DNA from 4 places in the Rhizobium sp. CCGE531 genome. Region 1 is predicted to be linked to each of the others. Evidence: predicted binding sites of a transcription regulator. Region 1 holds the regulator's gene; each other region holds the start of a gene.

Region 1 (7,460 bases):
CGGCCCTCGCCTTCGAGCACGTACTTGCCGTCCTTGAAGAATTCGGTCGAGGCGCAATCGAGGCCGAGGGCGATTTCTTCGCCCGGCTTGTAGCCAGCCTTTTCGATGGACTTCATGATAAAGTCGAGGGCTGCCGGGGCGCTGGAGAGGCCCGGTGCAAAGCCGCCTTCGTCACCGACGTTGGTGTTGTGGCCCTGCGATGCCAGTTCCTTCTTGAGGACGTGGAAGATTTCCGAGCCCATGCGCACGGCGTCGCGGATGGATTCCGCGCCGACCGGCAGGATCATGAATTCCTGAAAGTCGATCGGGTTATCGGCATGGGCGCCGCCGTTGATGATGTTCATCATCGGAACCGGCAGGAGGCGGGCATGAGCGCCGCCGACATAGCGGTAGAGCGGCAGGTTGGCGCTTTGGGCGGCAGCCTTGGCGACCGCAAGCGAGACGCCGAGGATGGCGTTGGCGCCAAGGCGCGACTTGTTCGGCGTGCCGTCGAGTTCGATCATGATGTTGTCGAGCTGGATCTGGTTTTCGGCGTCCATGCCGCCGATCGCATCGAAGATTTCCGAGTTGACGGCTTCGACGGCCTTCTCGACGCCCTTGCCATGGTAGCGCTTGCCGCCATCGCGAAGCTCGACGGCCTCATGCGCGCCGGTCGACGCGCCCGACGGAACCGCCGCGCGGCCCATGCTGCCGTCTTCGAGGTAGACATCGACTTCGACGGTCGGATTGCCACGGCTGTCGAGAATCTCGCGGGCGATAATGTCGGTGATTGCGGTCATGATAGCTTCCTGCTCGCTGGTTTATAAATCGATTTAAATCGTCTTAGTCGAAGGCACGGAAATTTCAATGCCGATCCGCGCGCCGATTTGGCACTCCTGCAGGCCGCGTAAAGCAAAATCATGTCAGCCTGTTGAATGCCTGATATTTCTTAGGCCTTGGCCACGGCGTCAAAGGCCAGCAGCTTTTCCAGAAGCCGCGGCATATCCTTCAGATAGACCATGTTCGGGCCGTCCGAGGGCGCGTTATCCGGGTCCTCATGCGTCTCGACAAAAACACCTGCAACGCCGACAGCGACAGCGGCGCGCGCCAGCGTCTCGACGAATCGGCGGTCGCCGCCGGTGGAGCCGCCCTGCCCGCCGGGCTGCTGCACGGAATGGGTCGCATCGAAGATGACAGGCGCGCCCATAGCCGCCATGATCGGCAGCGAGCGCATATCCGAAACCAGCGTATTGTAGCCGAAGGAGGCGCCCCGCTCGCACAGAAGAATATTCGGATTGCCGCTCTCATTGAGCTTGGCAAGCACGTTCTTCATATCCCAGGGCGCGAGGAATTGACCCTTCTTGACGTTGACAACACGGCCGGTCTGGGCGGCGGCAACCAAAAGATCGGTCTGGCGCGACAGGAAAGCCGGGATCTGCAGGATATCGACCGTCTTGGCGACGATGGCGCACTGCTCCTCCGTGTGAATGTCGGTCAAAACCGGAAAGCCATATTCCCTCTTGAGGTCGGCAAAGACTTCCATGGACTTTTCCAAGCCGATGCCACGCTTGCCTGACAGAGAGGTCCGGTTCGCCTTGTCATAGGAGGACTTGTAGACAAGGCCGATGCCGAGCTTACCGCAGAGCTCCTTCAGGACTCCGGCGACCATGAAAGCATGGTCACGGCTCTCCATCTGACAGGGGCCGGCAATCAGCGACAGCTTGGCGGCATTGGAAAAGAGGACCTTGGAGGCACCCTCGCCGACGGTGACTTCGGAATTCGTGCTCATGCTATCTCCTCGAAGGCGAATAATGCGCCCTGTCCGGGCGCCAGCCTTGCCAGTATACGATTGTTCTTACGCGTGTAAGTGACGCCGTTAGCAGTGAAATGCGACGATGTCACGGAAAGATCGCGCGTCTTGAAAAGGATTGCGCGTGCCCTCAGCCCGGGATCGCTGGTGTGAACCGGCAAATCGTAGAATGCTTCCATTCCTTCCGGCGTCAAAAGTTCGACATCGGCATTGGCAGCCTTGATCGTCAGGCCGAAGGAGTGCTTGATGACTCGCGGACCGCCAACGATCTCTTCGAAAAAGGTGCGATACGCCGCTGGTTTCAGCGCGGAAAGCGCCACTCGTGCGATGCCGGTCACGCCGTTTTCGTGACGCTCGAGCACGCCGCGGTCGGTCGGCAGCGGATTGATGCGCTGGCAGCAGAAGGCCAGGAAATCCGGCGCGCGCAGATCGGCCGCAAATGCGAGGCGAAAACCGGCCGTGGTTTCCGTTCCGTCCGGCATCTTCATCTGCCGGGAGAAATCCAGCATGCGTCCGGCCGAGATCGCCGCCACCTTGAAACGCTCGTCATCGCCGACGGCATCGTCCGTACCGAAAACCACGGCCGAAAATCCATCCTCGGCGACGCGGAAGCGATAGGCCTGGTCACGCGCAACGAAGACATTGCCGTCGGCAATACTCGTCTCGCATTGCTCCTGGGATGCCACGCCCAAAGGTTCGAGATAGGTCTTGTCGGCAAGGAAGACGCAGGCATTTTCGGTGCCGAACGGATGGCGGGCGTCCGGCGCCACCGTGAAGCCGAGCTTGCCCAGCCGTTCGCGCGCCAATGCGATGTTGACGGTCGGCAGCACGAGATGATCCAGCGGATGCGGCGACAAAGTCATGGTTCCCCCTGTTTGCCTGCAAAAGCAGATTTGCGCCCATACAAAGCTGAATTCAAGACGAAAACCAAGCCGTGAAGGCGCGCGACAATGGAAACCGGACGCAACCCTGGCAACTGGACCGCACTGATTCTCAACTGTAGCCGGCTTATGCGGCGGATCGTCGTCTTCATCCGCACATCAAGATCCGGAGATGGGCCTGAAGCGTTCACGAAACGAACAGAGCGGCATTTCTCATATTTATCGATGGATTAGCGCGGATATAACTCTCAAGGGTTTTCAGGCGATCCATTCGATGGCGGCAATTATTTGATCCGCCCGGCAAGGCTTTACCGAAATTTAAGCACTTGCGGAACACATATGGAACATATAGTGTCCGTTCTGGATTTGTTTCACGGTTTTTCTTGATTTGGGGTTCCAAGACGATGTTGACGCGCAAGCAGCAGGAACTGCTTCTCTTCATTCACGAGCGGATGAAGGAGTCGGGAGTCCCGCCATCTTTCGACGAGATGAAGGACGCACTGGATCTGGCATCCAAATCCGGCATTCACCGTCTGATCACGGCGCTCGAGGAACGCGGCTTCATCCGCCGCCTGCCGAACAGGGCGCGGGCGCTCGAAGTCATCAAGCTGCCGGAGGCCTATAATTCAAGCCTGCAGCCGCGTCGCGGCTTTTCGCCGAGCGTTATCGAGGGCAGCCTCGGCAAACCTCAGCCGGTCGCGCCGCCCGCCCCGGCAAAGGTTGCGAACGACGACCACAATAGTTCCGTATCGGTACCGGTCATGGGGCGCATCGCTGCCGGCGTTCCGATTTCCGCCATTCAGAACAATACGCATGACATTACCGTTCCCGCCGATATGCTCGGCTCCGGCGAGCATTATGCGCTCGAGGTCAGGGGCGATTCGATGATCGACGCCGGAATTTTCGATGGCGACACAGTCATCATCCGCAATTCGACGACGGCCAATCCCGGCGATATCGTCGTTGCGCTCGTCGACGACGAAGAGGCAACGCTGAAGCGCTTCCGCCGCAAGGGCGCCTCCATCGCGCTGGAAGCCGCCAATCCCGCCTATGAAACCCGTATCTTCGGGCCGGACCGCGTCAAGGTCCAAGGCAAGCTCGTCGGCCTTATTCGGCGCTATCACTGACCGGTGATTGTGGCGCGATCGGCGTGCCGGACTTGTCTGCGCGCCAATCGTAAGTTCGATGCCGTGTCCATGGTCGTCGAGGGTTTTCGAATGCTGCGGAAATGATCGGCGTATCGGCGCCGAGGGTCATTTCAAGAGAGCCGGTTCTTCGCAGTGTTGCGCCCGTTATGAGCATTGCGCCGGAACGGCAATGATCAAGCCGCAGCCGGATCGGCGTCACGACGATGTTTGCAGTATCGCAAGCCGGCGGCAGATAGGCGGCATTTTCGATGGTGACCAACATGGCGCCGTTATCAAGCATCGCCACGCACCATGCGCCTTTCTGACAGGCGAAGCTTCCCTGCATCGTCCTGTCGAGCGCTTCTTCCATTGCCTTGCGCACAGCATTCTGCTCTTCCCCGCTTAACCGGCGATGGCGATCGGTCGTCTTGTTGATCTGCGGAAGCCGGCTATCGCCAGGGAGAATGGTGGGCGGCTGATGTTCGGTTGCGACCAGTGCCTTCCGCCATTGTTCGAAAATGAAAGCCTGCGGCCTTTCGCGATTTGTGGCGAGTATATCGTCCTGCCGCAGCGCAACCAGGACACCATCCTCGGAAATCATCAGATCCGGCTTCGGCACGCCGGAGCCGAATGCCGCCACGCCGGTGGATGAGAGCAGCAACAGCAGGCCCAAATGGCGAAGCCGGGTCCGCAGCATGGTCATGATCAGGAAGCCGGCAATGAAGATCGGCAGCAGCCAGGCTGGCTGGCGGCCGAAGGTGATGTCGCCTCCCCAGCCAGCCACGGTTTTGGCGATCAGGATGACGAGTTCCAGTCCCTCTCCGGTGACTTTCCAAAACGGCCCGTCCAAGCCGAAGGGCATGAGCAGCATTGCCACCATGCCAAAGGGCATGACGATGAAGGAGACGACCGGCATGGCTGCGAGGTTGGCGGCGAGACCATATGTCGCCAGCCGATGAAAATGCTCGATCGAGAAGATGGCCGTCGATGCGCCGCCGATGAACGAGGTCGACAACACGCCGCCGAAGAAGCGCGAGACAAACAGCAGCGGGCTTAGCAGACGGATCCGCGAGAGAATGTTTTCGCGATGCCGCCGTCGTTTCCATAGCGAATAGCCCGACACCAGCGCCAGCGTCGCTGCATAGGACATCTGAAAGCTTGGACCAAGCACCTGCGACGGCGACAGAACGAGGATGACGATGGCGGATAGGGCGACATTGCGAAGGCTGAGCGACGGCCGATCGAAAAGCACGGCCACCAGCATGATCGCCATCATGATGAAAGCGCGCTCGGCGGATACGCCGAAGCCGGAAATAAGGTAATAGGCCGTTACCGTCAAAAGCGCGCCGAAGGCCGCGAACTTCTTGGTCGGCCAGGCCTGCGCAACTCCCGGAAACAAACTGAACAGATAGCGCAGGCCGATATAGAAGATGCCGGCCGACAGCGCCATGTTCAGCCCTGAAATTGCAATGATATGGGTGAGACCGGCAATTCGCAGCGACTCGGTCGTATCCTTGGAGATCGCACGTCGCTCATCGGTGACGAGCGCTGCGGCAAAGGCGCCCGTATCTCCCGGCAAGGTTTCCCTGATCCGGTCGCCAATGCTGTTGCGCAGGCCAGCAAGCCAGATATCGGCCTTATCCAGCAGCGGCTCCGCGAGATTATCACCAGACGGGGACAATCGGGTCGGGGTGCCGTAGGCGAAACCGTTCGCACCGATGCCATTGAAATAGGAGCTGAAGGCGAAATCGTTGAGGCCTGGCAGTGCCGGTCCTGCCGGCGGTGTCAGACGCGCCCTGCCCTGCATCCGATCACCGAGGTTAAACGGCTCCACCTGCTTGCGGACGAAGATCGTGATCCGTTCCGGCGAACGGCGAATTGTGGGCTTTTCCGTTGCCTCGACCCGGACGACATAGCGCCAGCCTCCATTGTCATAGGATTCGCGTCGCTCGATCCTGCCGGTGACGGTCGTCGTCACCGCAGAGTCGAGCATGACAGTGGAAGCCCGCCAGCTTTCCCATTGAGCCAGTGTCATACCGAGACAAATTAGCATGCCGGCGAAAAGAAGGTGGCGAAACAGCCTCCCCGCTTCTCGCCGGAGCGCGAAGCTAGCGGCAAAGACAAACAGGCCCGCAAGCACGGCTTGCGGCGGCGGATCGCTGCCAGCTTCAAACCAGAAGATCGCACCGAGACCCATATAGATCGGCGCGAAAAGGACGGCCCGGCCATGTGAAGCCTCCTCTTCGACCAGCCGGGCAATACTGCCTCGAATGCGGCCCGCGATCAAAAGGAAGCGCGATGTCAGCGGCGCCAGATCCTGCGTCCGCTCCCCTTGCGGTGCCTTGGCGCGGAGCACAATCGTCGCAACAGCAGGACGAAGCTGCGGAGGCGCAGCGACATCCCGACCATCTTCCCGCTGCTCCGCTGCCTCCAAATTAGGCACCCGCCGCCGCCCCCGCGTAAAACCACAGCTTTTGCGCGATTTTTGCCGTCACTATCTGGTGATTTCAACCGAAATCGTCATGAGAGAGACCAAATTGAGCCGGTTTCCCGACGCGGCACGATCAGTGACGCTGCTGCAGTGCCCAAAAGTTGATACTGCAATGCACAATTCGGCACTAGGATAACTTGGCATTAGGCTCTGGATCATATAGCTAGTCGGTAGTCGCTTAACCTTTTGGCGCTTTTTATGGCGTCAATCCCGCCAAATCTTGGAGGATCAGCATGACGGAACAAAGCGCGAAACTAACTTGGGGTGAAAAGACGGTCGACCTGCCGGTCAAGACCGGAACCATCGGCCCGAGTGTCATTGATATTGGTGCCCTTTATAAGAACACCTCCACGTTTACTTACGATCCTGGCTTCACCTCGACCGCATCGTGCGAGTCCAGCATCACTTATATCGATGGCGACGAAGGCGTTCTGCTGCATCGCGGCTATCCAATCGATCAGCTGGCCGAACACGGCGATTTCCTGGAAGTATGCTACCTTCTTCTCTACGGCGAGCTGCCGACGACAGCGCAGAAGAAGGACTTCGACTATCGCGTGACCCACCACACGATGGTGCACGAGCAGATGTCGCGCTTCTTCACCGGCTTCCGCCGCGACGCGCATCCGATGGCCGTCATGTGCGGCTGCGTCGGCGCGCTCTCCGCCTTCTATCACGACTCGACCGACATCACCGATCCGCATCAGCGCATGGTCGCAAGCCTGCGCATGATCGCCAAGATGCCGACGCTCGCCGCCATGGCCTACAAGTACCATATCGGCCAGCCTTTCGTTTATCCGAAGAACGATCTCGACTATGCGTCGAACTTCCTGCGCATGTGCTTTGCCGTTCCGTGCGAAGATTATGTCGTCAATCCGGTGCTCGCCCGCGCCATGGACCGCATCTTCATCCTGCATGCCGACCATGAGCAGAACGCTTCGACCTCGACGGTTCGCCTGGCAGGCTCTTCCGGCGCCAATCCGTTCGCCTGTATTGCAGCGGGCATCGCCTGCCTCTGGGGTCCGGCGCACGGCGGCGCCAACGAAGCAGCACTGAACATGCTCAGCGAGATCGGCTCCGTCGACCGCATTCCGGAGTACATCGCCCGCGCCAAGGACAAGAACGATCCGTTCCGCCTGATGGGCTTCGGTCACCGCGTTTACAAGAACTACGAT
Region 2 (7,460 bases), 1.2 Mb from region 1:
GCCAGCGTCTGCAATCTCCGCCCCGAAAGCCGCGGCTCCGTGCACTTGCGCAGCCCGGATTTCGCCATGCAGCCGGCCATCAGCCCGAATTATCTCTCGGCTCAGCGCGACCGGGAAATTGCCGTGCGCTCCATTCGCCTGACGCGGCGGATCGTGGAGCAGCCTTCCTTTGCCCAATTCAAGCCGGAGGAATTCAAGCCGGGGCCGGCCTATGAGACGGATGCGGATCTGGAACATGCCGCCGCTGATATCGGCACGACGATTTTCCATCCCGTCGGCACTTGCCGCATGGGCGGCGACGCCCAAAGTGTTGTGGATCCCCGTTTGCGGCTGCGGGCATTGGCAAGGCTGCGCATTGCCGATGCCTCCATCATGCCGTCGATCACATCGGGCAACACCAATTCGCCAACCATCATGATCGCCGAAAAGGCAGCCGAGATGATCCTTGCCGACAACCGATGAAGGCCTATTGATGGACGGGAGCGGAGACAGGAGATTTGCATGGACAGCACGGACGAGGTCATCATCGAGCGGCGCGGATCGGCTGGGATCATCCGGCTCAATCGCCCGAAGGCGCTGAACAGCCTGACGTTGCCGATGGTGCGGGTCATCGCCTCGGCATTGGAAGATTTCGCCGCCGATCCCTCGCTCGCAAGCGTCATCGTCGTGGGTGAGGGGGAGCGCGGCTTTTGTGCCGGCGGCGATATCCGCCTGCTGCACCAAAGCGGCAAGGAGGGTTCCGATGGCGCGGAAACCTTCTGGCGCGAGGAATTCCGGCTCAACCATGCCATCTCGCGCTATCCGAAGCCCTATGTCGTGCTGATGGATGGCATCACCATGGGCGGCGGCGTCGGCCTCTCGGCGCATGGCAGCCATCGTGTCGTCACCGAGCGCACGCGCCTCGCCATGCCGGAGACAGGCATCGGCTATTTCCCGGATGTCGGCGCAACCTGGCTGTTGCCGCGCGCGCCGGGCGAAGCCGGAACATGGATGGGGCTGGCCGGCCTTGTTATCGGCGCCGCCGATGCAATCCATGCGCGCTTCGCTGATCACTGCCTGCCGTCCTCGGACTTGCCGGTTCTGGTCGATGCAGTCGCTTCACTTCCCCTCTCGGTCTCTGCCGCAGACGTGCATGCGCTGATCAAGACAATGGCCGTGGAAGCAGGCGGGAGCCGGCTTGCGGCAAACCGCGATGTGATCGACCGCGCCTTTGCAAGCGATACGGTTGAAGGCATCCTGCAGGCATTGGCGAGCGAACCGTCAGAGTTTGCCACTGAGGCCGCCGGCGTGATCGCCAGCCGCTCGCCGACCAGCCTGAAATTGACGCTGCGGCTGCTGCGGGCGGGGAGGGCAAGTGCCGACCTCGCCGAATGCCTCGATCGTGAACTCGGCGCATGCATGGGCATATTGTATAATCACGATTTCTACGAAGGCGTGCGCGCTGCCGTCATCGACAAGGATCGCAATCCGAAATGGTCGCCGGCCACTCTTGCCGAGGTGACGCCGGGTGATATCGACCGCTTCTTCGTGCCGGCGCAACCGCCGCTTTTCTCGAATTAACGGATTATGGGAGGAAAACGTCATGTCACGGATCGCATTCATCGGCCTCGGCAATATGGGAGGCCCGATGGCCGCCAATCTCGTCAAGGCCGGCCATGCCGTCACCGGTTTCGACCTTTCGCATGATGTGCTGAAGGCAGCCGAAGCGTCCGGCGTGAAGGCCGCCAACGTGCTGACCGAGGCCCTGGCCGATGCAGAAGTGGTCGTGACGATGCTGCCGAAGGGCCAGCATGTCCTGACCGTCTGGACTGATGTGCTGCGGTCCCTGCCGAAGGGGACCCTGCTGATCGACAGCTCCACCATCGATGTCGACAGCGCCCGCAAGGCGCATGCGATGGCCGGTGAAGTTGGCTGCCTTTCGCTCGACGCGCCGGTGTCCGGCGGGACCGGCGGTGCCGCCGCCGGCACGCTCACCTTCATGGCCGGCGGCTCCCCAGAGAGCTTTGCGGCCGCCAAGCCGCTGCTTGAGGTGATGGGCAAAAAGATCGTCCATTGCGGCGATGCCGGCGCCGGCCAGGCGGCGAAGATCTGCAACAACATGATCCTCGGCATTTCCATGATCGGCGTCTGCGAGGCCTTCGTGCTCGGCGAAAAGCTCGGCCTTTCGCATCAGGCCCTCTTCGATGTCGCCTCCACCTCGTCAGGCCAATGCTGGTCGATCAACACCTATTGCCCGGTGCCCGGACCCGTACCGACCTCGCCCGCCAACAACGATTACAAGCCCGGCTTTGCGGCAGCCTTGATGCTCAAGGATCTGCGCTTGTCGCAGGAGGCCGCCCTCTCCAGCGGCGCATCCACGCCTTTGGGGGCGGAGGCGGCGCAGCTCTACGGGCTCTTTGAAAAGCTCGGCAATGGTAATCGCGATTTTTCGGCCATTATCGAGATGTTTCGCGAGGCGAATTGAGGATTGCCCGATAGTTGGCCGGGGTGAGGGGCGAGGCACTAGGAGGCGGCGTCAACGAACATGCCTGACCTGCCGATCTCAATCGCTTCAACTCACCGCCACATGCCGCGCATCCGCGCACCCACATCGACGCGCACCTGTCGCGCCCGGATGGCGGCGGGGCTTTCGGCTTTCGCTTGTGGCCAGCCGCAAACCTCGAAAAACTGCAGCAATGTCGCCGGGATGAAGCGGGTGCGTGAGGCGAAGACATGTTTATCGCCCTGCGCATGCTGGCCATGCACGAAAAACCGTTGCGGGGTGACGAGGTCGAGATTGTCCTTCGCCCGGGTCATGGCGACATAGAGCAGCCGCCGTTCCTCTTCGATCTCGGCGGATGATCCGACGGCGAGATCGGCGGGGATGCAGCCGTCGACGGCGTTGAGGATGAAGACCTTCGTCCATTCCTGCCCCTTGGCGGAATGGATAGTCGAAAGGATCAGATAATCCTCGTCGAGCAGTGGCGCGCCTGCCTGATCGCTGGTCGCGTCAGGCGGATCGAGCGTCAGTTCGGTGAGGAAGCGCTCGCGCGAGCCGTAGCCCGCGGCAATCTGTTCGAGCTGGACGAGATCCGCCTGGCGCGTCGCAGCATCCTCATGCACGCGTTCCAGATGCGGCTCATACCATTGGCGAACCAGGCCGATTTCCGCCGGCCATCCGGCCTTGCCGCTTTTGACGTCCCGCATCGTCTCGACGAAAGCGGTCCAGTCGTCTCCCGTGCGCGGAGGCGGGGGAAGCTGCGTCAGCGCCGTGATCGGGCTTGCCTCCTCGCCGATCTGATCGAGCACGCGCTGTGCCGTGGAAGGACCGACGCCGGGCAGAAGCTGCATCAGGCGGAAGCCGGCCACGCGGTCTCGCGGGTTCTGGGCGAAGCGCAGCGCCGCCAGCATGTCCTTGACATGGGCGCTGTCGAGAAACTTCAGCCCGCCGAATTTGACGAAGGGAATGTTGCGCCGGGTGAGCTCCACTTCCAAGGGGCCGCTGTGGCTGGAGGTGCGGAAGAGCACGGCCTGCTGCTTCAGCCTTGCGCCGCCCTCGCGATTTTCCAGCACCTGGTCGGCGATGTAGCGCGCCTGATCGGCCTCGTCGCGCACCGTCACCAGCCGCGGGCGTTCCGTGCTCTGCCGCTCGGTGCGCAGGTTCTTGGTGAAGCGCTCCGAGGCAAGATCGATCACGGCATTGGCGGCGGCCAGAATGGGCTGTGTCGAGCGATAGTTGCGGTCGAGCGTGACGATATCGGCCGATGGCGTGAAAGCCTTGGGGAAATCGAGAATGTTGCGTACGGTCGCGGCACGGAAGGAGTAGATCGACTGCGCGTCGTCGCCGACGACGGTCAATCCTCGGCCATCCGGTTTCAGGGCCAGCAGGATGGAGGACTGCAGCCGGTTGGTGTCCTGATATTCATCAACAAGCACATGATCGAAACGGCTGCCGATATCCTCCGCGATCAGCGGCTCCTGCAGCATATGCGCCCAGTAGAGCAGCAGGTCGTCGTAGTCGAGCACGTTCTGCACCTGCTTCGCCTCGACATAGGCGGCAAAGAGATCGCGCAGCTGCTGCTCCCACATGGCGCACCAGGGGAAGAAGTCGCGCAGCACGCCGTCGAGCGGCGCTTCCGCATTGACGGAGCGCGAATAGATGGCAAGACATGTCGCCTTGGTCGGAAAGCGGTTCTCGGTCTTGGAGAAGCCGAGGTCGTGGCGCGCGAGGTTCATCAGGTCGGCGCTGTCTTCCCGATCGTGGATCGTGAAGGCCGGGTCGATGCCGATCTGTTCGGCATAGTCACGCAGCAGGCGCGCGCCGATGCCATGGAAGGTGCCGCTCCAGGCAAGCGCATCGGCGTTGATGCCGGCATTCGCACCCAGCACCTCGCGGCAGATCCGCTCGACGCGGCGGCCCATTTCGGCGGCGGCACGGCGCGAGAATGTCATCAGCAGGATCCGGCGCGGGTCGGCGCCCTTGACGATCAGATGCGCCACGCGATGGGCAAGCGTATTCGTCTTGCCGGAGCCGGCGCCTGCGATGACGAGCAGCGGTCCGGCGACATGGCCGTTGCCTGCGGTCGTGCCGTGTTCCACCGCCAGCCGCTGCTCCGGGTTCAATTTTTCCAGATAGGCGGCAGTCATCAATTCTCCTGGATGGACGAGGAAGCCGGGCACGATCCGCGACGAATCGCAGCCATGAAAATATCTGAGCGTTCTATGGATGTTCCGAATCGACCGGACCTGTCAAGCTTGGGGAAATTCCCTCGTCGATGCGAAGTTTTGCGTAAGAATTTCATTCGGATTTGGCCGAGGTGGCTCGAAAAGGACTTTGTTCGTTCTTATGTATCATGATGGCGCGGCAGTCTTGAGCATGGGTGTTAGTAGTGCGTTGAGTGAAGGTTTCCGAATATGAACGAAACGATCGCCACTGGGCTGCGCCTGCCTGGCGGACTGGTGGCTCTGCCGGATGGGCGCATCGCGCTTGTTGAGACGGATCCGAGTCGCCGCTATCTGAAGCTTTTAAGCACGAGCGGCGCCTATGAGGAGCTGTGTCGGATCGGCGGCAGCCCGACCGGAATTGCGATCGATGGGGACGGCTGCTTCTGGGTGGCCGGCGGCCCGGAGAATTCGCTCATCAGGCTCTCGCCGCAAGGCCGGATCCGCCAGGTGATAGAAGGGAGTGCCGACGGCCCGTTTCTCTATCCGAACGCGCTCGCTTTCGGTCCCGACGGCCTGCTTTACATGACCGATTCGGGCATTCGCCTCACCGACCTGCTGGAAAGAGGGCATATCCATCCAGATTTTTTCAAGGCTGCCTATAATGGCTGCGTCTATCAGATCGATCCCGCCGAAGGCCGGGTGATCCGCGTCCTGGCCGCCGGCCTGCTGCTTGCCAGCGGCATCGCCTTCGGGCCTGACGGGCTGCTTTACTACAGCGAGACGCTGACCGGAAAAATCCATCGGCAGATCGTCGGCGGACGGCAGGAGATGTTCGCGCAATCGATGACGTCGCCCGCGGTAAACGTGCTGCGCGGGCCATCGGGCCTGGCCTTCGATCGCAGCGGCACGCTTTATTGTGCCATGTCTGGCCTTGGCGAAATTTGTCTGATCGATACCGAGGGCAAGATGGCCGGCCATATCCGAACCAATGGCGCGCGACCGGGCGGCATCGCCTTCACCGTCGATGGCAAGCACCTGCTCGTCAGCGAACAGGAAAAGGGTGTCGTGGAGAAGATAACGGCGCCCCGTCCGGGCCTGCCGTTGCATATGCCGTCCATTTCCTGAAGTGCTTTACGATCTTCGGGTGGCGCTCGCGTGCATTTTGCTCGGTCTGCTTTCGTCCTGCTGACGGACATGCCCGGCGCCCGGGCATGTCCTGTTCTCATATATTGGCTGCTTATTCGGCCGCGGGGATCTGCTTGTTGTCCTTGCCGGACTTGTCGTCCGCCGGCTTGGCGTCGTTGGCGACAGCCTTGGCATGACGGCGGCGCCAGTCGCCGAGGAAGAGCAGGATCGGCGCTGCGATGAAGATCGACGAGGCGCCAGCGACAAGTATGCCGAACACCATCGGGATCGCGAAGCTGGAGACGGCGCTGCCGCCCCAGATCGCCATCGGCACCAGCGCCAGGAAGGCGGTGGCGTTGGTATAGAGGCTTCGCGCCAGGGTCTCGTTGATCGACTTGTCGATGATATCGCGCAGCGGCATCGACTTGTAGAGCCGCATGTTTTCACGCATGCGGTCATAGACCACCACCTTATCGTTCACCGAATAACCGACGAGCGTCAGGATCGCGGCGATGGCCGTCAGGTTGAAATCGAGGCCGGTGATCGCAAAGAAGCCGATTGCCTTGGTGATGTCGAGTACCAGCGTGACGATCGCGCCGACCGCGAACGGCCATTCGAAACGATACCAGATGTAGAACAGCATCGCCAGGCTGGCGATCACGACCGACAGGATGCCGGCCCAGGCAAGCTCGCCCGAGACCTTCGGACCGATGACATCGGTGCCTTCGATGGTCGCGCTCGGGTCGATCTTGATGATTTCTGCCTTGAGCTTGGTCACTGCCGCCGTCTGAGCCTCTTCGCCGCCGTCCTGGCGCTGGGCGCGGACAAGAAGGCTGTTATTATCGCCGAAGGACTGCAGTGAAATTTCGCCGAGGCCGAGCGTGTTCAGGCCCTCGCGGAACGTCGCCAGATCGGCCGCATCCTTGGTCTTCACCGACATCTGGATGCCGCCGCGGAAATCGACGCCGTAGTTGAGGCCCGGATGGATGAATAGCACCACCGAGGCGATCGACAGGATCGCCGAGACGGTGACGCCGAAGAAGCGGGCCTTCATGAACTGGATGTGCTTGTCATAGGGGCTGAAGGGGATCAGCGGCCTGATGTTGATCACCTTCAGCTTGCGGCGACGGGTGATGGCGATCATCACGACGCGCACGAAGGCGACGGAGGTGAACATCGAGATGATAAGGCCGAGACCCATGGTCACGGCAAAGCCGCGAACCGGGCCGGAGCCAAAATAGAACAGGATAGCGGCGGCGATCAGGGCTGTCATGTTGCCGTCGATAATCGTCGAATAGGCCTTCTTGAAGCCGTTATCGATGGCGGCGAAGGCGCCGCGGCCCTTGCGGGTTTCTTCGCGGATGCGCTCGTTGATGAGAACGTTGGCATCAACCGCAAGGCCGATACCGAGGACGACGCCGGCGATGCCGGGCAGTGTCAGCGTGGCGCCGACCAGCGTCAGGGCCGAGAAGGTCAGGATCGTGTGGATGAGCAGCGCAACATTCGCGAGAATCCCCCAGGCGCCGTAGAGCACGAAGATGAAGGCGGCAACCAAGGCGAAGCCGATCAGGCCGCTATAGATGCCTTTCTGGATCGCGTCGCTGCCGAGGTCGGCGCCGACGGTGCGCTCTTCGATGACCGTGAGCTTGGCGGGCAGGGCGCCGGCGCGCAGCAGGGCAGCAAGCGTGGTG
Region 3 (7,460 bases), 990 kb from region 1:
CAAGGCTGATGTCGCTTCGGCTGTCGCCGCAGCGTCTGCGAAGCGGGAGGGCTAAGTTATGACTTTTGGTCTTGACGAAACTTTCTTTGCATTTGTTGCGCTCATCATCTTCATCGGTCTCGTCGTCTACCTGAAAGTTCCGGGTATGATGGCGAAGTCGCTGGACGACCGCGCCGATCAGATCCGCAACGAACTGGCGGAAGCCAAGCGTCTGCGCGAAGAGGCTCAGCACCTGCTGGCCGAATATCAGCGCAAGCGTAAGGAAGCCGAGGCTGATGCAGCGAATATCGTCGCCGCAGCCGAGCGCGAAGCCGAAATGCTGACGACTGAAGCCCGGAAGAAGACGGAGGAATTCGTCGCCAACCGCACGGCTCTCTCCGAGCAGAAGATCAAGCAGGCCGAAGCCGACGCGATGAAGGCGGTTCGTTCCGCCGCCGTCGATTTGGCGATTGCCGCTGCTGAATCGGTGCTTGCGAAAAAGGCCGATGGCAGCATCCAGTCCGGCCTCTTCAACGATGCCGTCAAGGAAGTGAAGACGCGGCTGAACTGAGCGCGCGGAACATCGAGATTTGAAAAAGCCCTGCTTAGGCAGGGTTTTTTTGTTGGTGGGAGGGGCTGGGGCCATCCTCGAACCAAGAGAGCGGGTGGTGAGGCACCTCATTCAAATCTCCGATTTGATAGCGCATCCTGCCTTCGCAGGTTGATCATCGCCGCAACGAACGGCTAGATCAGGAGACTGGGGGAGGACAGATGCAGCCAGCGACAGACGACGGGCCATTTCGCCAAGGCGATATTATCGTGAGGCCGGTCCGCCCTTGGACACCGGGCGTGCACGCTCTGCTGGCTGCCTTGCCGCTGCATGGCTTTGATGCCGCCCCGAAGCCGGGCGGATTTGATGACGTCTGGGAAAGAGTGAGCTATCTGCCTGGTGTCACGGGCGATCTTGATAGCAATATCGAGATGCGCTCGGAGAAGGCCGTGCAATCGGCCGCCCGATTGCTGGGCCGGTATCATCATAGTTCCGCGCTGGTCTTGCACGATCTTGCCGCAACGTGCTCCTGGCAGCTACCACCCCGGCTGCCGGCCGAGGTCATCTGTCACGGCGATTTCGCACCCTACAATGTCGTCATGAACGACGGCGAGGTGACCGGGATCATCGATTTCGAGGCAGCCCATCCCGGTCCACGGCTTTGGGACCTAGCCTATGCGGTCTATCGCTGGGCGCCATTGTCCTCGAGTATGGCGATGGAAGAAGGGTTGGATCGTCTTGCGAGCCAGATCCAGCGTGCGCGAATCTTCGTCGATGCCTACGGATTGCCGGTTGAGGAGCGCAGTTCACTTCCGGCCGCCATCGTCGAGCGGCTCGAAGCGCTATTGGCCTTCATGGAACGGGAAGCTGCGCGCGGCATCGCGCGTTACCGCCGGAATCTGCAGGATGGGCATGACCGGATCTACAGGGAAGATATTGCCTATATTGCGAAATGGTCGCCGGAGATCGTCGCGGGGCTGACGAATTGAGACCTTGAGCAATTCCAGGAAAAGTGCACAGCGGTTTTCCATCAGGAATTGTGCGAAAACAAAGTGATAGAGCGGTTCAGAGATTCCGTGAAAAACTGAACCGCTTTAGACGGCTTCCCTCTTGAGCGGGCGGAAGCTCATGCGATGCAGCGAGCAGGGACCATGTTGCTCGATGCCGGCGCGATGCTGCGGAGTGCCGTAGCCGGCATGGGCTGCAAAACCATAGGCGGGGAAAACGACGCCTGCGCGTGTCATCATCCGGTCGCGCGTCACCTTGGCGACGATCGAGGCGGCTGCGATCGAGAAGGAGCGTGCATCGCCCTTGATCACTGCTTTTCCGGGGCAGGCGAGCCCTGCTGGCACATCGAGCCCGTCGGTCAGCACATAGCTTGCCGGAACCGCCAGCCCGCAAATGGCGCGGCGCATCGCATCCAGGCTTGCCTTGCGGATATCGGTCGTATCGATACGGGTTGCGCTCGATGAGGCGATGGAGATCGTCGCCGTCGCCAGGATTTCGACGAACAGTTCCTCGCGTCTGGCGGCTGTCAACTGTTTGGAATCGTTCAGCCCATTCGGAATGCGCTCGGGATCGAGAATGACGGCAGCCGCCACGACCGGTCCTGCGAGCGGGCCTCTGCCAGCCTCGTCCGCCCCCGCGACCGGCCAATGTCCGGCGCGTCGCGCGATCAGTTCCAGCTCGAAGGTCGGGACGAGCGGGATGTCCTCGAATAGCATTGGAGAATCGGGTGGTGTGCTGCGTGGCATGCGGCGAAGCTCGCACACCACCCGATCTCCTGCAAGCCCCCGGTGGATCAGGGCGGCGAACCGGAGGGCTTTTCCAGCGGGTACAGGGAAAACCCGCAAGGAATGTCAGAGCAACGACAGCTGGACGCCGCTGCCGTCAGGCGGCACGAACAGGTCATCGCGCAATGCGATATTGCGACGTGTGAGTTCGAGCCGACGCGTCGCCATTTCGAAGCGGCGGCTGATCTGCCAGGCATAGGGGCCGGCGCCCTTCATGCGCTTGCCGAATTCGGCATCGTAATCCTTGCCGCCGCGCATCGAGCGGATCAGCGACATCACATGGCGATAGCGGTCCGGGTAGTGCTGCAGCAGCCAGTCGCGAAACAGAGGGCTCACCTCCAGCGGCAGCCGCAGGATGACATAGCTTGCCTCCAGCGCGCCGGCGGCCTTGCCGGCATCGAGAATACGTTCGATCTCGTGGTCGTTGAGCGCCGGGATGATCGGCGCCACCATGACAGAGGTGCGAATACCGGCCTCGCTGAGCGCCTGGATCGCCTCCAGCCGTCGTGGCGGGGTTGCTGCCCGTGGTTCCATGGTGCGGGCCAGCTTCCGGTCGAGCGTCGTCACCGATAATCCCACCCGCACCAGGTTCTTGGCGGCCATTTCCTGGAGAATGTCGATATCGCGCATGATCAGCGCCGATTTGGTGACGATGGCAACCGGGTGGTTGGCCCGGTTCAGCACCTCGAGGATCTGGCGCATGATCCGCCATTCCTTCTCGATCGGCTGATAAGGGTCCGTATTGGTGCCGATAGCGATGACGCGCGGCTTGTAACCGGGCTTCGCCAGCTCGCGCTCCAGCAGCTTGGCCGCATCCGGCTTGGCAAACAGCTTCGATTCGAAATCCAGCCCCGCGGACAGGCCCATATAGGCATGCGTCGGCCGCGCGAAGCAATAGATGCAGCCGTGCTCGCAGCCGCGATAAGGATTGATCGAACGATCGAAGGGAATATCGGGCGATTCGTTGCGCGTGATCGCGGTGCGCGGCTTTTCCACCTGCACCTCGGTTTTGAAGGGCGGGAGCTCTTCCCATGTATGCCAGCCGTCGTCGACAGTCTCACGTTGCTGCGGCTCGAACCGGCCGCTCGGATTCAATCCGGCGCCGCGTCCGCGTCGGCGCTCCGCGTCGACCCTGAGACCTGCGTCGGTGATCAAAGCATTGGCAACATCTGCCGTATTGGCTGGCGCGAATGCGGCCTGCCCTGCAAGGGATTGCTCGTTCATCGGTAGCTCCAGGGCGGTTCATGCCATCGCATGCCGCGTCTAAGATGATTAAATTCCTATCCGACAAATGAGAACATTGCAAGAACAAAAAATCAAGATCGCCGTCTTCCGTCTCCCGCATTCGAGGCGTTTGGTGACGGCGCGGCGCGGTTTCGGGGTGGTGCATCAGGCTTTTCTTAAACGTTCCGGCCCAAGGGTTAGACGCTGGCAAAAAAATATGCGCCGCTCTATAAATGGGCAATGTTGACGGTCATCATCGAATGCCAGGATCACGAACCCGAGCTGGCGCAGACATTGGCGGCATTGGTGGCAGGCGCGATCGAGGGGCTGGTCTGCGATGTCGTCGTGCTCGACCACGGCTCCAGCGACGGAACATCCCGGGTGGCGGATGCCGCTGGATGCCGCTACTATTCGCAATGGGATATCAAGGACATATTGCGCTCGGCGCGCGGCGACTGGCTGCTATTGGTCGAGCCGGGTGCGCGGCCGCAGGCGGGCTGGATCGATGAGATCGCGGAATATGTCTCCCTGAATAAGGCACCGGCCCGCTTCACCGCATCGCGCGGTTATCGCCGGCCTTTCCTGCAGCGCATTCGCAAGGCCAAGCCGCCTTTGGAGCTGGGATTGCTGCTATCAAAGGCTCAGGCCATCGCCGTCGCCAGAACCGGTATGCGGCTGGCCGAATTTGCCAAGGGCCGGAAGGGCCGGAACCTTTCAAGCGAGCTCATCCCCTCGTGGGTGGCGCGGGCGGCTCGATAGCGCTGGGTGCTCCATTCCAGATTTCATTTGAAAAGTTGCAAATACCTGCGATAATTTTCCCGTGGCGGCACCTTACGCGTGTCGCGTCGGGCGGTCGACCATAAGATGCCGATATGCGGCGGAACAGGTCAGCGGCACACTCCTTGTCCGCCGGGATACCGGCGAAAGGAGGTGCGTCATGAAACGCACGATGCTTTACCGCCTCATGGCAATGGCTCTCATGCCAATTGCAATTCTTTATCCCGGCGTTGCAGATTCCCAGGCGAAGCTGGTTTGCGCCCAGCGCGTCGATATCGTCGCCTTTCTTGGCGATCATCTTTCCGAAAAGCTTTCGGCGGTCGGCAAGCTCGATCCCAATACGATCGTGGAAATCTATGCCGCCGAGAGCGGTAGCTGGACGCTATTGATCAGCGACGCCTCGGGCCGTAGCTGCATCATCCTCAGTGGCGATAATTGGGAATCAATTCCTGCCTTGCCGGAGCCGAAGGCATAGCAGGCTGATAATGTCCTGCCATGCGCAGGATCTACTGACAGCGCCGCGCGTCTTTCAAGACGCGCCAAGGACGCTGCAACATTTGAAATGCTGCATAATTTTTCCCTTAAAGCGATTCCGATTCAAGGAATTATGCGATGGAGCCGGCGCCGCGCCTCAGATGCTCGTCGAGGCGTGGCATGATTTCCACGAAATTGCAGGGCATATGGCGGTAATCGAGCTGCGCCTTGAGGATACCGTCCCAGGCATCCTTGCAGGCGCCCGGCGATCCCGGCAGTACGAAGATGAAGGTGGCGTTGGCGACGCCGCCGGTTGCTCGCGACTGGATCGTCGCCGTGCCGATCTTGTCATAGGAGATGCGATGGAAGACCTCGGAGAAGCCGTCCATACGCTTCTCGAACAACGGCTCCAGCGCTTCGGGCGTGACATCGCGGCCGGTAAAGCCTGTGCCGCCGGTGGTAATCACCACGTCGACCGCATCGTCCTTCGTCCAGGCTTCCACTTGCGCGCGGATGCGCTCCTTGTCGTCGGGAACGATGGCGCGGGCCGCCAGCCTGTGGCCGGCTTCGGCAATACGCGCGACCAGCGTATCGCCGGACTTGTCGTCGGCGAGCGTGCGCGTATCGGAAACGGTCAGCACGGCGATGCCGACGGGAATGAAGGATCTTTTGTCGATTGAGCCCGCCATCATGCCTCTCCCGCGATTGTTTCCGTTACCTGGAAATACCAGTCCGGCCTCTGCCTGTGAAGGGAAACGGCAGCAGCCTCCGCTTGTTCGATGCTTTCGAAAATCCCGAAGCAAGTAGCTCCGGAGCCGGACATGCGAGTCACGATCGGATTTTGGCTTTCGATCAGACCGGAAAGCACCGAAATCTCACTGCAGATCGAGCGTGCCGGCGGTTCGAGATCGTTGCGCAGGTTCCGGATCATCTCGATCCACTCGCTGGAGCCGCGCGGCATCTGCGTTGGAAACAGCAGCGGCGGATTGTCCTTGCGGGAGAGATGGCGAAACACGTCCGGCGTCGAGACGCCGACGAGCGGATTGCCGAGAACCATGGGAAAGGTGGGAAACGCCGGCAGCAAGTCCATCGCCTCGCCGATCCCGCGCGCCACCAGCGGCTCGCTGGCAAGGCACATCGGCACATCGGCGCCAAGCTTCAAGGCGATTGCCTTGACCTTCTCGTCAGGCAACGTGAGCTGCCACAGCCGCATCAGCCCGCGCAATGTCGCGGCCGCATCCGCCGAGCCCCCGCCGATACCCGATGCGATCGGCAGGTTCTTTTCGAGATGGATATGAACGGCGGGTGCATCGAAGCCAGCCGCACGGGCAGCCTGCCGCAACAGATCCCGCGCCTTGAGCACGAGATTGTCGCCGGCCTCGGCGTCGGCGGAAAGAAGCGGGCCAAAGCGCCCGGAGAGGCTGAATTCATCTTGCTCGCTGGCACGAAAGCCGAGACGGTCTCCATGGCCGGCAAAACTGACAAGCATGTCGAGCAGATGATAGCCGTCGGCGCGGCGGCCAGTGACATGCAGCGCAAGATTGATCTTTGCGGGCGCTTCCTCTGTGAGGTCGAAATCGCCCGCTGCCAAGATCGTGTTCATGGAAGTCTTAGGACTTCTTGTCGATCGGCGCCGGAGCGTTCGTGTCGGGCGAGGGTGCTGGCGCGGGATCGGGTTGCTTGCTCTTGTCGACGGTCCTCGGATCATTGTCGAGCGTGGGCAAGCCCTTCTCGACCTTTTCCTTGATCCTCGGAATATCTGCTTCTTCCGGCTTCGAGGCCAGCGCACGATTCCACTGGTAGACGGCTTCGAGCTTGCGATTGACACGCCAATAAGCGTCGCCCAGGTGGTCGTTGATCGTCGGATCGCCGGCCTTGAGCTGTGCTGCCCGTTCCAGCTCGTTCACCGCGTCGTCGAAGCGATTGAGACGGAAATAGGCCCAGCCGAGCGAATCGACGATGTAGCCGTCATCCGGCTTCAGGTCGACGGCCTTCTTGATCATGTTCAGGCCCTGGTCGAGGTTCGTGTTCATGTCGACCCAGGAATAGCCGAGATAGTTCAGCACCTGCGGCTGATCCGGATTGAGCTCCAGGGCCTTCTTGAAGTTCGGCTCGGCATCCGGCCATTTCTTCAGCCGCTCATAGGCAATGCCGCGCTGGAAGAACACGGCCCAATCGCTGCGCTTCGGCGCCGGGCCGATGATCTGCACGGCCTTGTCGTAATTCTCGGCCATGGCCTGGAAGTCCTTGGCGTCGGAAAGAACGCTGCCATAGGCGAGATAGCTGCGGACATCGTTTGGATCGGAATCGATCAATGCTTTCAGATGTTTACGAGCATCGTCGACCTTGCCGGATTGGGCAAGCGCAAGGCCGAGCTGCAGCTCGGAAATGCGGGCCATCGGCGAATCGTCCGGCACCTTCTTGTAGAAGGCGATGGCGCGATCGGTCTGCTCCTGCTTTTCAGCCAGTCCGCCAAGCAGAACCAGCGTATCGGCGGCCTTCGGATCGAGCGAATTGGCAATCTGCAGGTAGAGCGAGACGACATCCTCGGCGCCGTCGCGGTTCAGCGCGGCACCGATGGTGAAGAGCACGGCGGCCGCGCCCTGGCTGGCATTGGTGACCTGCTGGTCCGGCGTATCGCCCTTGGTGATGCTGTCGCGCAG
Region 4 (7,460 bases), 400 kb from region 1:
CACGTCGATGACGGGTGGCAACGCCCCGGCTTCCTTCGGCACGTTGCGGATGAACCAATCGGCCTGCTCCCCGGCAGTCCGGCACCAATAGAAGAAGTGATAGGCGCCATGCTTCAGGCCGGCCTGTTGGGCGGCCCGCCAGTTCTTCCTGAACATCGGATCGAGATGATCGCCCCCGTCCGTCGCCTTGATGTAGACGAAGTTCGCACCCTGGGTGCGCAGCGTATCCCAGTCGATCTCGCCCTGCCAGCGCGAGACGTCGACGCCATGCACGGCGAGTTTCCGGGGCGAGGTGGTCGAGCCGAAGTTGATCGGCTTGGCATCGCGGAAGCGGTGGCTATAGATCTGCATCGGCTGCTGCCGCATGGCGCGAGGCATGGGATTCGACGGCGCCAGCATGGCGAGCGGCCGCTGCAGCGGTACGGGAGTGTCGTCGCCGCCTTGTTCGGAGGGCAGAAATGCTTCCGGCCGGACATCCGCCGGCATTGCGGCTGCCAGGGCCTGCTGGCGCTCGACCCGCGAGACCGTTTCCCCGATTTCGACCGATGGCACCGGCCGGCTGCTCTTTGCGATGGAGCTGGTCATTTCCTTCGAAGGCGGGCTGGCTTGCGCGGCTTCGCGCTCACCTCGGGCGGCGCAGCCTGAGATCGTCAGGCAGGCGAAAAGAATGGTGGATACAGCCGATAGACGCATAGGAACCCGTACGCAAAACACAATCGACGGCGGATCCGCGCCGTTCGGAAGTTACAGAATCCAAGTCCTAATGGAAATTTACCAAAAAAGTTTGAATCCGAGCTTTCCGTCACAAAGAATCACGCGCGTGACGTGATTATCAGCTGCGTATTTTTATGTCACCGATCGGTGATTTAATTTTAAGTCATTGTTATTTATGACGCTTGTCGCCGAATGTGTAACCGGTCTCGACCGTCTTGTTGCCGAATTTTTCTTTGAGCTTGTCCATGGCAGCTTCCACGGCGGCGCGCCGCGTCGCCTGTATGTCGATAAGATCGGGCGGGTCCGCGCGCTCCGCGTCGCCAAGATCGGTGACGCCAATGCCGATGAGGCGGAACTTCGTGCCGTCAGTCTCGTGTTCGAGCAGGCGCAGGCCGGTGCGGAAGATCCGGTCTGCAAGCTGGGTCGGATCTTCCAGGCGGCGGTTGCGCGTGCGGATCTTGAAGTCGGCGGTCTTCAGCTTGAGCACCACCGTCTGCCCGGCAGTGCCGCTGCGTTTCAGGCGCCGCGAAACCTTCTCCGAGAGATCGCGCAGGATCGCCACGAGATCGTCATGGCGTGAAATGTCTTCGAAGAAAGTCGTTTCGGAAGACACGCTCTTTGCCGCTTCGTTCGGATGCACGGTGCGATCGTCGATGCCGCGGGCGAGACGGAAAAGCCGCTGCCCGATGACGCCGTAGCGACGCATGAGGTCGCCTTCCTCCATGGCCTGCAATTGGCCGATGGTGCGGATGCCGTCGCTCTCGAGCGTCGCCGCGAAAGCTTTGCCGACGCCCCAGATGATGGTGACGGGGCGCGGCTCCAGGAAAGAGAACGCCTCCTCGCGCCCGATGACGGAGAAGCCGCGTGGCTTCTGCAGGTCGGAGGCGACCTTGGCGAGGAACTTGCAATAGGAAAGGCCGACCGAGATGGTGATGCCGATTTCCTGTTCTACTTTCCGGGCGAATTTGGCGAGAATGCGTGCCGGCGGATCGTGATGAAGCCGCTGCGTGCCGTCGAGCTCCAGAAAGGCCTCATCGATCGAAAGCGGTTGCACCAACGGCGTCAGCTCTTGCATCATCCCTCGAACCTCCCGGCCGACGCGGACGTATTTCTCCATGTTCGGACGGATGACGACGGCGTTCGGGCAGGCTTCCAGCGCTTTGAACATCGGCATGGCGGAGCGCACCCCATGGATGCGGGCGATGTAGCAGGCGGTGGAGACGACGCCGCGTTTGCCGCCGCCGATGATGACAGGTTTGTCGGCCAGCTCCGGATTGTCGCGTTTTTCGATCGAGGCGTAAAAGGCGTCGCAGTCGATATGCGCCAGCGTCAATCCGTAGAGTTCGCGGTGATAGACGAGGCGAGGGCTGCCGCAGCTCCGACAGCGCGTTCGTGCGGCCGATTGCTCGCTCAAGCAATCGCGACAGAAACCTGAGATCTTGTCCGGCGCATTGGTCATTGAACGAGAACAAAAATTGAACATCGCTACTTTATGTTTTAAGCTTGTGAGTCTCAAGCTGGAAAACTGTCGGGGAGCAGGGCGTGCAGAATTTAAGCGTGCAACCATTAATGCCCGGTCGCTGGGACGATTTCGAGGTGCTTTTCGGGCCGAGTGGCGCCTGCTACGGATGCTGGTGTACCCATTTTCGCGTCCCGACGTCGCAACGCAAGACGATGGATGCGGCCGCCAAGAAGCGGTTCATGCAGGAGCGTGTCGCGGCAGGGCCGCCTCCCGGTCTTCTTGGCTATGTCGACGGGCAGCCGATCGCCTGGGTGCAGGTCGGCCCGCGCGCCGAGTTGCCGCAATGGAATTCGGCTAAAACCGTATCGCGCCCACTCGATCCGGCGGATGCGGAGGACAGCTCGATCTGGGCCGTCAGCTGCTTCTTCATGAATGCGCGCGATCGCGGCAAGGGACACAGCCATCGCATGCTCTCGGAGGCCGTCAACTTTGCCAAGGCATCCGGTGCGCGGCTGCTGGAGGGCTGTCCGATCGAGCGTACCAAGCAATCGAAATCCGTCGGCCTTTATGTGGGCTCGCAGCGCATATTCGAAGCAGCCGGATTTTCGGAGGTTGCCAAGCGCAAGGATGGCCGGCCGCTGATGCGCCTCATCCTTTGAGATCGGGCTTTGAGATCGGGTTGGATTGCCTCAGCGCACGATATGGGCCTGGATCAATAGTGCCGCCTGGCTCCATTCGTTTGCTTCGGGGATTCCCGTTGCGGCGGCTGGCGCCATGCGGTGGACGACGGAGTCCGGTTTGAGGTTGATCAGGAGGCATTCCGGAACATGTTCGCTGACCGAATGCAGATTATGGGCCATGTCGTCGACGAAGGCGATGGGCATGGTGCGCTGTCGATGCAAGGATCGCACGATCGGCCCCTTCGGCTGCAACGATGCGAGCAGTGGATAGGCAAGATCGAGCCTGTCGAGCAGGCGGCGCCTCTGGGCCCAGAACTGTGGCGGCATGGCCGTGAGGAAGACGATATCGGCGTCTTTCGAGAATTCCCCAAGCGTATCGACAACGCGCTCGAAGGGGGTCTGCCATCGTTCCTGGGCCTCGAAGAAGACTTCGATCAGCCGGTGAACATCCCTTTCTTCCAGTGCGGAGCCATTGTTCTTGGAGACGATGTTGCCCGTCAGCCGGAAAGAGCGTGGCAGGAATTCGTAGCCTTCGCCGTCGATGAAGGTCAGGAAAGGAGCAAAGAAATGCAAGACGACGTCGTCGACATCGCAGACGATCAGCGGCCGATCCCGCAGCCGGATATGCGATACGTCGAATTCGACCGGGGCATCCATGGTCAATATTCTCCAGACGCAAGGCCGGGTGGCGAAAAATGCGCCGACGCGGCGGCGACGGCCTCCGGTGGAATGCCGCTCGCCTCGCAAAAGGCCAGCAATGTCGGTTCATGGTTCATGAGGAAGTCGAGCATGCCGGCGAGAAAGGCGGGCTCATTGATGGCGTTGCGCACCTGTGCCGGCTCCACGCCGGTCAGCGCCAGGAAGCGGCCGAACATATCCGATTCGTTGGCCAGCCAGCCGAGTACGGCAATCGCGGTCTCCTGCGGGTCGGCCGCATTCTTCTTCGGGTTCTTGAAGTTACTTTGCATTTTGAAGGGTGAGTTACCTATTTTTCAACCAAATGCCGGTAGTTTGCGATTCAAGTATTTCTGGAATCGATTCCTCGCGACCCTATATTTCGAGAGAATGAATGCAATACCGGATGCAGGGACAGCTTTCCATGCCTAAGCAGGTAATGATTGTAGAAGACAATGAGCTCAATATGAAGCTCTTTCGCGATCTGATCGAGGCTTCCGGCTATACGACGATCCAGACCCGTAACGGCATGGAAGCGCTCGATCTCGCCCGCAAGCATCGTCCGGACCTGATCCTCATGGATATCCAGCTTCCGGAGGTTTCCGGCCTGGAAGTCACCAAATGGCTGAAGGAAGACGATGATCTCCATGTCATCCCCGTAATCGCGGTTACGGCATTCGCCATGAAGGGCGATGAGGAGCGTATTCGCCAGGGCGGATGCGAGGCCTATGTCTCGAAGCCGATTTCGGTGCCGAAATTCATTGAAACCATCAAGACCTATCTGGGCGACGCCTGATGATGGGGAAGAACTGATGACCGCGCGTATCCTGGTAGTCGACGATGTCCCGGCCAACGTAAAGCTTCTGGAAGCACGGCTGCTTGCCGAATACTTCGAAGTGCTGACGGCGGAAGACGGTTTGAAGGCGCTCGCCGTTTGTGCGAACGCCCAGGTCGATCTCATCCTTCTCGATATCATGATGCCCGGCATGGACGGATTTGAAGTGTGCGAACGCCTGAAATCGGATCCGCGCACGGCGCATATACCCGTCGTCATGGTTACCGCGCTCGACCAGCCGGCCGACCGTGTGCGCGGCTTGAAGGCCGGTGCCGACGACTTCCTGACGAAGCCGGTCAACGACCTGCAGCTTATTTCCCGCGTCAAGAGCCTTCTTCGCCTCAAGACGCTGAGCGACGAACTGCATATGCGCAACGAGACCGCGCGCAATTTCGGTATCGACGATCTGTTTCGGGCCGGTGATGGCCGCGCCGACGAAGCAGGACAGGTGCTTCTGGTCGATGGTCGTGCCAATTCGCAGGAGCGTATCATCCGTACGCTCAAGCCGATCGCCCAGGTTATCGCGATGTCCGATCCGCAGGCCGCCTTGTTCGAGGCGGCCGAGCGGCCTTTCGAACTTGTCATCGTGAATTCGAATTTCGAAGACTACGATCCGCTGCGGCTTTGCTCGCAGCTTCGCTCGCTGGAGCGCACGCGCTTCCTGCCGGTGCTGCTGGTAACGGAACAAGGCGCGGACGAGATGACCGTCCGTGCGCTGGACCTCGGCGTCAACGACTATATCGTCCGCCCCATCGATCCGAACGAACTCGTCGCCCGCTGCCTCACTCAGATACGGCGCAAGCGCTATAACGACCGGTTGCGTGCCAGCGTGCAGCAGACCATCGAACTTGCCGTCACCGACGCGCTCACCGGCCTGCACAACAGGCGATACCTGGACAATCACCTCAAGGTGCTTTTCGATCGGTCCCTGGCGCGGGGCCGGCCGCTTTCCGTCCTGATCACCGACATAGATCGTTTCAAGACCGTCAACGACACCTATGGTCACGACGCCGGCGACGAGGTGTTGAAGGAGTTCGCGGCGCGCATCCGCTCAACGGTGCGTGGTGCTGATCTAGCTTGCCGTTACGGTGGCGAGGAATTCGTTGTCGTCATGCCGGATACAACAGCCGATATCGCGGCTGCGGTTGCCGAACGTCTGCGCGCTGCGGTAGAAAATATGCCGGTGAAATTGCGAGATAATGGTGTCGCTCTTAACATCACCGCATCCTTCGGTATTTCGTCTCGTTTGGACACAATCGAGGCGCCGGAGCAATTGATGAAGCAGGCTGATCTTGCGCTTTACGAAGCGAAAAGAGCGGGCCGCAACAGGGTGGTCGCCTCGGCTGCTTGACGGTAGCGGATCGTTAAAGCGGAGATCACCTACTGATATTGAGGGTATTTTTCAAGTTTTGAACAGTGGTCAAAAAAAATTGTTCTCTGTTCCGCCGAGACGTATCGCCGCTGCATTGCTGCAACAAAAGGCCCGTACTTTTATTTAAAGTCGGCGCGAATACATACGCATTCGGAATAATCTTGAAATCTGGCCTTAATTTTATTCTATAGCTGTGAATTGTTTGAAACTCCCCTACTGTATGCAAGTCGATAGGCGTGAGTTTAACTGAAAGTAATTTATATATTCTGATTTTCTTGAATATATGTATTCGGATTTTTCCATCACCATAGGAATTAGATCTTTATTCCTTAAGCCTTCTTGATTTCGGATCGTTAAAACTATCGGACATTCTTTTGTCTCAAAGTCATGAATTTTAACCATCCGAGCAGGCAGGTATTTTTTATCATTAAGAATTTGTTGATTTCCTTTCGATTTCGCGCGAATTTAGTCCAGTACACAGACAGCCCGCAAGGGTTTCCAAGATACCCCATGATGCTCAGGTCCGCCGCATCTCCTGGGTCGTGGGGTCGGTCGGCTGGCAGGCAGAAAGAGAACGGTTCCTCGTGCCGTTTTGCAGGCTAGCCGGCCCCCAATTTAAAAACGCCGCTCTTCGTTCATCGAAGGCGGCGTTTTTTCTTCTTCATCAGGGCCGTCAGCTTTTCAGCGCGGATGATGTGGCAAATTTAGATTATGCTTTGGAAATCGCCGGTAAAAGCAAAAAGGCGCGAACCCGTAGGTCGCGCCTTTTTGTAACCTGAGGTTTAGGAAGATTACTTGATCTTCGTTTCCTTGAACTCGACGTGCTTCTTCGCGACCGGGTCGTATTTCGTCTTGGTCATCTTGTCCGTCATCGTACGGCTGTTCTTCGTCGTGACGTAGAAGAAACCAGTGTCGGCCGTCGACAGCAGCTTGATCTTGATAGTGGTAGCCTTGGCCATAGTCGTCCTGCCTTTAATAAAAATGAACGCCGTGGACGGCCGGTGCGGGGGTCCACGGCGAATTCTGGCGCGAAAATACAAATCGCGCCCGAAAAGTCAACCTCTGTTGCCCATGAAAAGCAATCGTATCCCCGAAAGCAGGACATAAAGGCCGAAGAAAAAGGCCACAGCCCAGGCAAAGCCGCTGGGGTTGACCAAATCCATCGCCGTGCCGATCGTCGGCGGTCCGAGAACCATGCCGATGGCATAGCAGAATACGAAGGCCGCGTTGGCCGCAACAAGATCCGCGCCGGTCAGCCGCGTGCCAAGATGGCTGAGGCCGACGGTATACATGCCGGAAACACAGCCGCCCCAGAAGAGCAGAATGACCGCAAGAATGATCCAGTTCGACGACAATGACGGCAGCAGCAGCGCGCCGACCAGGCCGATGGTGGCCATGATCGAGAGCAACGGCCGCTTGTCGCGCATGCGGTCGGCCAGCAGTCCGAGGGGGATCTGAAAGACGAAATTGCCCACGCCCATGACGGTCAGCAGCAATGCGGCCTGCGATTCGTTGAAGCCGAGGCGCGTCGCATAGCTGGTGAACAGCGAGCCTCCGCCGACGGTTACCGCGCCGAACACGAAGACCGCCGCCGTCGCCGTCGGCACCAGGAAGATGTAACGGACGAAATGCAGTTCGGGCTTTTCGTTGACGACCGGGCTCTCATTGCGCGCAATGAAGATCGGAATGGCGGCGGCCAGGATGATGCAGGCGCCGATGATG

What was found. Region 1 encodes LexA, which represses DNA repair genes until DNA is damaged. Its sites were predicted from a motif close to TGTTCNNNNTGTGTTCNG; they were not measured.
Region 2: a site for LexA is predicted at 4,696-4,713, ahead of CCGE531_RS03595 (ATP-dependent helicase). Genes of this name have one in related genera too.
Region 3: a site for LexA is predicted at 3,616-3,633, ahead of CCGE531_RS04640 (PA0069 family radical SAM protein). Genes of this name have one in related genera too.
Region 4: a site for LexA is predicted at 2,179-2,196, ahead of CCGE531_RS07505 (DNA polymerase IV). Genes of this name have one in related genera too.

Annotation. Positions count from the first base shown of each region.
Region 1 is NZ_CP032684.1:1,930,786-1,938,245, reverse strand. It holds gene eno (phosphopyruvate hydratase) at 1-779, opposite strand, end outside; gene kdsA (3-deoxy-8-phosphooctulonate synthase) at 929-1,768, opposite strand; gene CCGE531_RS09420 (VOC family protein) at 1,765-2,652, opposite strand; gene lexA (transcriptional repressor LexA) at 3,075-3,797, shown strand; gene CCGE531_RS09410 (ComEC/Rec2 family competence protein) at 3,778-6,231, opposite strand; gene gltA (citrate synthase) at 6,522-7,460, shown strand, end outside.
Region 2 is NZ_CP032684.1:720,163-727,622, forward strand. It holds gene CCGE531_RS03580 (GMC family oxidoreductase N-terminal domain-containing protein) at 1-462, shown strand, start outside; gene CCGE531_RS03585 (enoyl-CoA hydratase/isomerase family protein) at 502-1,560, shown strand; gene mmsB (3-hydroxyisobutyrate dehydrogenase) at 1,583-2,464, shown strand; gene CCGE531_RS03595 (ATP-dependent helicase) at 2,557-4,626, opposite strand; gene CCGE531_RS03600 (SMP-30/gluconolactonase/LRE family protein) at 4,894-5,769, shown strand; gene secD (protein translocase subunit SecD) at 5,882-7,460, opposite strand, start outside.
Region 3 is NZ_CP032684.1:940,678-948,137, forward strand. It holds gene CCGE531_RS04620 (F0F1 ATP synthase subunit B) at 1-55, shown strand, start outside; gene CCGE531_RS04625 (F0F1 ATP synthase subunit B) at 59-550, shown strand; gene CCGE531_RS04630 (phosphotransferase) at 751-1,518, shown strand; gene CCGE531_RS04635 (ribonuclease HII) at 1,624-2,283, opposite strand; gene CCGE531_RS04640 (PA0069 family radical SAM protein) at 2,389-3,546, opposite strand; gene CCGE531_RS04645 (glycosyl transferase) at 3,787-4,305, shown strand; gene CCGE531_RS04650 (hypothetical protein) at 4,484-4,798, shown strand; gene moaB (molybdenum cofactor biosynthesis protein B) at 4,929-5,486, opposite strand; gene CCGE531_RS04660 (4-(cytidine 5'-diphospho)-2-C-methyl-D-erythritol kinase) at 5,486-6,400, opposite strand; gene CCGE531_RS04665 (tetratricopeptide repeat protein) at 6,408-7,460, opposite strand, start outside.
Region 4 is NZ_CP032684.1:1,532,574-1,540,033, forward strand. It holds gene CCGE531_RS07500 (GH25 family lysozyme) at 1-693, opposite strand, end outside; gene CCGE531_RS07505 (DNA polymerase IV) at 884-2,173, opposite strand; gene CCGE531_RS07510 (GNAT family N-acetyltransferase) at 2,284-2,835, shown strand; gene CCGE531_RS07515 (hypothetical protein) at 2,866-3,513, opposite strand; gene CCGE531_RS07520 (DUF3572 domain-containing protein) at 3,516-3,824, opposite strand; gene CCGE531_RS07525 (response regulator) at 3,956-4,327, shown strand; gene CCGE531_RS07530 (PleD family two-component system response regulator) at 4,344-5,717, shown strand; gene rpmG (50S ribosomal protein L33) at 6,530-6,697, opposite strand; gene CCGE531_RS07540 (MFS transporter) at 6,794-7,460, opposite strand, start outside.